DNA from 2 places in the Bradyrhizobium sp. GCM10028915 genome. Region 1 is predicted to be linked to the other one. Evidence: riboswitches for the same ligand, from Rfam matches in the RefSeq annotation. Region 1 holds a riboswitch; the other holds the start of a gene.
The links. Region 1 has a riboswitch for glycine ahead of ACFQX9_RS17290 (FAD-dependent oxidoreductase). Riboswitches for the same ligand answer to the same signal wherever they lie in the genome.
Positions count from the first base shown of each region.

Region 1 (3,864 bases):
GCTGGGAAAGCACAGTCCCACGCCGGTTCCGATCGTGCACACACGGCCCATGAGGCTCGACGGAAGGACCGCGGTAGGTATTCCTACCGCAACGCCCGTGACCCTATATTGCGGCCTTCTGGTTTGGGGCACTAGCATTGCGGCAGCGCGGCCACCTTACAGTAAACTATCCAACAAGCAGTTATTTGCCGATCAGCCAGCGCGAACTTCGCTCGATGGGCGATGTAGCTCCACTAAATTCTCAAGCAACAAAGGGCCAATCATTTCAATCCGTTTTGAGCCACCAGCTGTTTCAGTGATTGTCGTCTCAACTCATCAAGGTTCACCGAGCAAGATGGCAGTGGGACATGTAGCCGGTGTCGTGTTGTCTTGTATTTCATCAGATCACCTGAAAGGCCGGCCTTGATAATACGCGCCGCATCAACAGGTGCCCCATCGGCCCAATAGGTTACTTCCAAATTGGGGTCGTCGTAGGAAAGCAGGACGCATGGAACGACGGCCAAACAGAGTCCGATCGCACAGAAGCATCGATGGTGACCGTCCATGATCACAGAATGGCTGCGTTCAACTAAGATCGGCTCCGTCCACCTGCCCTCTTCCTTGATTGCCTTTGCCAGCAGCCTAGCTCGTTCAATGTCAATTTCCTCGGTGGGCCTCAGCCGCGTGACTTGCAGTTTAATTATGGAGTAGTTCGATCCAGCGTCATTCATTTAAGTAATCGCATCCCATCTTCGCTCCGCCACGGGGCGCTTGGATAAACACAAGCGATCTGCGAAAGAGCTCTGACGAGAATATGAGCAGGTATCGTGCCAAGGTAAGCAATTTTGAGGGCACTGATCGCAAGGCGCTGCGCCTTATATGTGATCGAAGGCCTGAAAATTACTGTCCCGCAATTTGCGTCTTCGAAACTCATATTATCGTAGTTCGGCCGCACTGTGGAGGCGAACCTCCCGGTCAATAAGCAGCGCTTCGCGACTTTTGGTAATGCATTTTAGCGCGCCGGGGATGCACGTGAGTACGAACAAAGACTGGCGCGTTCGGCCCGGCACAGGTTGTCGGAAATCTTACGCATCGATTGTCTTTATTCTAACATCGACACGCCTGACCAGCATCGTATTGGACGGCGATGATTTCATAGAACGCTCTGTATCGCTCCTTGGAGAAACGCAAGCTCGAGCCATCTTGGTCCTTCCCTGTTACTGTTTTGCATAGTCGAGCCACTGACGTTCAAATTTCGGACCTCTGCCGAGAGCTTGTCGGTGCGACAATTGCGCCAAGTCCACAATCTGGAACAGCGAACCTGGCCAGGTGCGCGATGGTAGCGTGTTGTGGATCGGGTCGGGCGGGCGCTCAAGAACCGCGAGCGAATGGGTCTGAGCGACGGCTCGATCGCGCAAATCTCCTCAGGCGTCACCGCTCGGCGCTCGAGGCCACCCCTGGCCAGCAGTGCGGAAACCCGAGCTGCCGGGTCGAACTCGGCCTTGCTGTGACGGAAGCGCAGGATTCTTCTTTTCTCTCACACTCGACCGTGATCTCTTCATCCTGCGCCATCCGCATGGGATGAGTTCGCGCCCTTCGCGTGCTGTTGCGATTGTGTTCTCTTCGTATTTCGGATGGACGTAGCGAATTGCGCCATCCACGACATCTTGTGCCAAGACGGTGTCGGATTGACGAGAAGCAAGGCTCCCGCCGTGAACATCCACTTGATGTCCTTCAGTACCGTGGACCAGCTCTTCCAGACCTCGGCGTTCGAGGCAGAGAGCCGGCCACCGTTGGTGAAGGAAGTTTCCACCGCAGCGCAGGCGTCATGGCCGCATAAAGCTATTGCGATAGCGGTCCAGCCTCCGGTCCGATCCTGACCAGATCGAAACCGAGCGAACCAAAGCCGTGCAAGATTCCGTGCAGGCTGTTCTCAACGTCCAGCGGCTTGCTCTGCATCAGCTTGCGCGCCGTCAGCAGGGCTCGCACTTCCTGCGCGTCGATAACTTGCAGTGCACCGGCCGTAATCAGGCTAGCCGCATCAGCTGCGCGATGTTACGCGCGTCGTTGCGGTCCGACTTCACCGGCATCGTGTAAGGCATCGCTCACATGCGCGTCTCCAAAAGCTCGACTGCAAGGGCTAGCGGCCGAAGACTGTCGCCCGGCAGCCACGCCTGGCGAGGTGATAGGCCGTTGTGATGCCGGTAATTCCAGCGCCGATTACGGAAACGCAAAATGTATCGGGTGTGGTCATAGGTGTTACTTCCCGCCCACGGCGGGTGATTTGCCCCGCTCTGTCATTGGCCTAAGGGCTTCATCGCACCCACTCACTAGGGCTACGACTTTCACCATCGGCGCAGAACTGCCGTCCTGCTTTTCAGAGCTAAACCACGAAAAGCGGTACTTTCGTCTAAGCGTTTCCGGGGCGATTGCTCCGTCGGCGCCGTTTCAGCCTTGAAGCAGAAACGAACTCTCCCGCTGTTCCTGAGATTGCCCCGTCGATATCTCGAACGTTAAGCGTGGGTTACGTGCAGTTGCACATCAGCCCAAGAGAACATCCGACATTCTTTCAAGATCGCGCCAAAGTTCTTCAGCGCTTTCCAGACCAAGGCTCAATCGGATATAGCTTCGGTGCAATTGCGAGGGCATTGCCTGCCGCTCGCCTGCGACAGTCATGGGGGCGACAATGCTTCGCGTACCTCCCCAAGAAGCACCGATGACAAACGTCCTCAACTGGTCGAGAGCACGGTCAACTTTGCCGACATCGACGCCCTGCAGTAGAAGACTAAAAACACCGGAGCAGCCTGCGAAGTCACGCTGCCATAAGGCATGCCCAGAGAACGAAGGAAGAGATGGATGCAAGACCTTAAGACCTGACTTTTCCAAGCGATGCGCGAATAGCTCGCCAAGTGCGCCCGCGTGCCTTACCCGAAGAGCCATCGTTTGGATGCCCCGTAATGCCTGCGAGCAATCATCGGGGGATGTGCCCACCCCCAGAGCGCCCAAAGTGCTCCGAAAACGCGCATACAGATCAAGATCATCAAGAATGATCGCACCGAGAAGTAGGTCGGAGTGACCACCTGCATATTTAGTAAGCGCCTCGGCCACGATATCCACGCCCAGGCTTAGAGGTCTACACAGCAAACCAGTCGCCCATGTATTGTCGCATCCCAGAAGCGCGCCAGATCTTCTGCACCTCGCTGCGATGGCCGGGATATCGCAGATTTCCATCGTGGTTGAGCCCGGCGACTCAACCCAAACTAGCTTGGTTGCGCCAGGTCGGAACTTGGCGTCGAGGTCGGCGAGACGAGTCGGATCAAAGTACTCTGTATCGACTCCAAAGGACTGAAGGATTGTCCGCGCGAATAGCTTCACCGGAGGATAGACATTGTCGGCGATCAACAAGTGCTCGCCATGGTTCACCAGGCCGAGCATAACGGATGTTATCGCGCACTGCCCCGACGGCACGATGATAGATCGGCTTGCGGAATGAATTGCCGCCAGCTGGTTCTCCAACGTCCGGGTTGTTGGAGTTCCAGAGAGGCCATAGGTATAGCCATCCGGCGACCGTGTCGCACGCGCGCGATAGGCCGCTGCGTTTGGGAAAACAATCGTTGAAGCTCGATAAAGCGGTACCGAGAGACTAGCAAACCCTTCGAGCGACGCGGGGGGCGGATCGACGCACAGGGTTTCGTTGTTGTTCGAGCTGATGTCCATGGGGCCTAATCAAGCGCTTCTACTTTTCTGCGCGGACCTATCGCGATACGTACCACCCGAAGAGGGCCGGCCGGCATCGTATGAACTGCCCGCGAGCGGCAGGTCTGGAGGACTATTTGGGTAGTTAACGATAGTCGATTCGACAAAGCTATTTCGCTGTAGCAGGCG
Region 1 is NZ_JBHTFN010000034.1:137,454-141,317, reverse strand. It holds partial or broken gene ACFQX9_RS17305 (ABC transporter permease subunit) at 1-138, opposite strand, end outside; gene ACFQX9_RS17300 (ParB N-terminal domain-containing protein) at 261-710, opposite strand; gene ACFQX9_RS17295 (hypothetical protein) at 1,888-2,076, shown strand; gene ACFQX9_RS17290 (FAD-dependent oxidoreductase) at 2,120-2,233, opposite strand; glycine riboswitch at 2,368-2,467, opposite strand; gene ACFQX9_RS17285 (trans-sulfuration enzyme family protein) at 2,521-3,696, opposite strand.

Region 2 (3,864 bases), on a different contig from region 1:
CGAGCCCGGTGAGGTCACAGATCATGGTCTGGAAGTTGAGCAGCGCCTCCAGCCGGCCCTGGCTGATCTCGGGCTGGTAGGGCGTGTAGGCCGTGTACCAGGCCGGGCTCTCCAAGATGTTGCGCTGGATCACCGCGGGCAGGATCGTGCCAGAATAGCCCTGGCCAATCAACGAGGTGAAGACCTGGTTCTGGGCGGCGAGTTCGGCCATATGCGCGATCGCCTCGGTCTCGCTCAAGGGCTTGCCGAGATCGAGTGGAGCAGTCTGCCGGATCGAAGCCGGCAGCGTCTGCGCCATCAGCGCGTCGACGCTGTTTGCGCCGACGGCCTCGAGCATCGCGGTGACGTCGCGCGTGGAGGGGCCGATGTGGCGGCGAACGAAGCTCGTGGTATCGCCGTTGGATTTGCGGTGCGCGGTCATCATGGGTCCTCGCTAGGAGTTGCTGTCATCGCCCGCGAAGGCGGGCGATCCAGTACGCCGCGGCCTCTCGGCTCTAGCCGAAGCGGCTGCGTTTACTGGATGCCCCGCCTTCGCGGGGCATGACAGTGAGTATGGGGAGACGGCTCGGCTCATATCTTCACGCCGTGTGGGCCTTGTACGCCGCTTCATCCATGAGGCCGCCGAGCTCGCTCTTGTCGGCCATCTTGATCTTGAAGAACCACGCATTGCCCTGCGCGTCCGAGTTCACCAGCGCCGGCTCGCTCGCGAGCTCGGGGTTGGTCTCGAGCACCTCACCGCTAACAGGCGCGTAGACGTCCGATGCGGCCTTGACCGATTCCACGACAGCGGCGGCTTCCGCCTTCTTCAGCACGCGGCCGAGCTTGGGCAATTCGACGAACACGACGTCGCCGAGCTGCGATTGCGCGTAGTCGGTGATCCCGACGGTGGCGACATCGCCGTCGATCGCGAGCCATTCGTGGTCGGAGGTGTAGAGCGTCGTGGTCATTTTCTCGGTCCTCAGCGTTTGTAGGTGTTTTTCACGAAGGGCATGGCGGCGATTTGCACGGCCAGGCGTTGGCCGCGCACCTCGGCGAAGAGTTTTGTGTCGATCGCGCTCGATGCGGTGGGCACATAGCCCATCGCGACCGGCGCATTCAGGCTCGGGCCGAAACCGCCCGAGGTGACCTTTCCGATCGGCTCGGCGGAGGTCGCATCCGCAAACAGCAGCGCGCCTTCGCGCACCGGCGCGCGGCCCTCGGTGCGCAGGCCGACGCGGCGGCGGGATGCGCCATGGTCGAAATGGGCGAGAATCTTTGCCGCGCCGGGGAAGCCCCCGCCACGCGCGCCGCCGGTGCGGCGGCTCTTCTGCACCGACCATTCCAGTGCCGCCTCGACCGGCGTGGTCGCGGTGTCGATGTCGTGGCCGTAAAGACAAAGCCCGGCCTCGAGCCGCAGGCTGTCACGGGCGCCGAGCCCGATCGGCATGACGTCAGGATTGTCCAGCAGGGCCTTGGCGAGCCGTTCGGCATCGCCGGCAGGAACCGAAATCTCGAAGCCGTCCTCGCCGGTATAGCCGGAGCGCGAGACGAAGCAGTCGAGGCCGGCAACCTTGTGCGGGCCGGAATCCATGAATTTCATGGCGGGCGCCTCTGCACATAATTTCGCCAGCGCCGATTCCCCCTTCGGCCCCTGCAGCGCGATCAGCGCGCGGTCAGCCAGCTGCTCGATGACGCAATCGTCCGAGAGATTCGCGCGCAGATGCGCCTCGTCCTCGGCCTTGCAGGCGGCGTTGACGACCAGGAAGAGGTGATCGCCGAAATTGGCGACCATCAGATCATCCAGAATCCCGCCCTCGGCATTGGTGAACTGGGCGTAGCGCTGCCGGCCAGGCGCGATCGCCATGATATCCTGCGGCACCAGCCGTTCCAGCGCGCGGGCGGCGTCCTCGACCTTGCCGGATTTCGGCCGGAGCGCGATCTGGCCCATGTGGGAGACGTCGAACAGGCCGGCTGCGTTGCGGGTATGAAGGTGCTCCTTCAGGACTCCGGCCGGATATTGCACGGGCATGTCATAGCCCGCGAACGGCACCATCTTGCCGCCGAGCGAGACATGCAGGTTGTAAAGGGGGGTGCGTTTCAGGGAGTCTTTGTCGTCACGCGCAAGCATCGGGGGGCCCTCGGCGGTTCCCCGGGAACGATTTCCCGTGGACACCAGTCGAAGCCCCATCTGTCGCTGTGCCTGAGAGTATTATCCCGTCGGCGGACGCTGTCCGGACCTAAACCCGTCGGCGCCTCTTTCCAGATGCTGTCAAAGCCACGCGGTCCTTTTGCCTGAGAGTTTCCGGGGCGGTTGCTCCTTCGGCGCCGGCACCAGTGCCGGTCTCTCCCGACGTGGCCGTACGATACAGATGGGTAAAGACCACAGGCCGGCCAAGCCTGTCAACGCGGCATCGGCGGCTTTCCAACGGGATTACGCGACTGCGGCAACGCCTTGATCTCTCTGCACAGTTTCTGGACAGCGAAGCTGGCCTTGTCTAAAAGCGCATTGGCCCGCAGATATCAGCCCAAACTTGCGGTTTGGGTGGCTGGAAGGCGGGTGCAAGCACACCCGATTGGATGAACATGAGCGGCGTCAACGAGATCAGGTCGACCTTTCTGAACTTCTTTGCCGAGAACGGCCACGAGATCGTGTCGTCCTCGCCATTGGTGCCGCGCAACGATCCGACGTTGATGTTCACCAATGCCGGCATGGTGCAGTTCAAGAACGTCTTCACCGGCGTCGAGAAGCGGCCCTATCAGCGCGCCACCACCTCGCAGAAATGCGTGCGCGCCGGCGGCAAGCACAATGACCTCGACAATGTCGGCTACACCGCGCGCCATCTCACCTTCTTCGAGATGCTCGGCAACTTCTCCTTCGGCGACTATTTCAAGGAGCGCGCGATCGAGCTGGCCTGGACGCTGATCACGAAGGAATTCGGGCTCAAGAAAGACAAGCTGCTCGTCACGGTCTACCACACCGACGACGAGGCGGCCGGGCTGTGGAAGAAGATCGCGGGCTTCTCCGAGGACCGCATCATCCGCATCCCGACCTCGGACAATTTCTGGGCGATGGGCGACACCGGCCCGTGCGGGCCGTGCTCGGAGATCTTCATCGATCGCGGCGAGCACATCTGGGGCGGGCCTCCGGGCTCGCCTGAGGAGGATGGCGATCGCTTCCTCGAATTCTGGAATCTCGTCTTCATGCAGTACGAGCAGGTGACGAAGGAGGAGCGCGTGGCGCTGCCGCGTCCCTCGATCGACACCGGCATGGGACTGGAGCGCATGGCCTGCATCATGCAGGGCGTCGACAGCGTGTTCGAGACCGACCTGTTCCGTCATTTGATCGACGCAACGGCGTCGGCTCTGGGAAGCGGACCGGACGAGAAGACCGTGGCCTCGTTCCGCGTCATCGCCGACCATCTGCGTTCGTCGGCCTTCCTCGTCGCCGACGGCGTGCTGCCCTCGAACGAGGGCCGCGGTTATGTGCTGCGCCGGATCATGCGCCGCGCGATGCGCCATGCGCAGCTGCTCGGTGCGCAAGAGCCGCTGATGCATCGGCTGGTCTGGGCGCTGGTGCGCGAGATGGGCCAGGCCTATCCGGATTTGATGCGCGCGGAAAATTTGATCGAGGAAACGCTGCGGCTGGAAGAAACCCGCTTCCGCAAGACGCTGACGCGCGGCCTCGCCATTCTCGACGAGAAGAGCGCGTCCTTGAAGAAGGGCGACATGTTCGACGGCGACGTCGCCTTCACGCTGTACGACACTTACGGCTTCCCGCTCGATTTGACGCAGGACGCGCTGAAGTCGCGCGGCATCAGCGTCGACCAGGCTTCCTTCACCGACGCGATGGAGCGTCAGAAGGCCAAGGCGCGCGAGTCCTGGAAG
Region 2 is NZ_JBHTFN010000024.1:208,938-212,801, reverse strand. It holds gene gcvP (aminomethyl-transferring glycine dehydrogenase) at 1-421, opposite strand, end outside; gene gcvH (glycine cleavage system protein GcvH) at 579-947, opposite strand; gene gcvT (glycine cleavage system aminomethyltransferase GcvT) at 959-2,107, opposite strand; glycine riboswitch at 2,251-2,339, opposite strand; gene alaS (alanine--tRNA ligase) at 2,563-3,864, shown strand, end outside.
Region 2: another riboswitch for glycine. It lies ahead of gcvT (glycine cleavage system aminomethyltransferase GcvT); the one in region 1 lies ahead of ACFQX9_RS17290 (FAD-dependent oxidoreductase).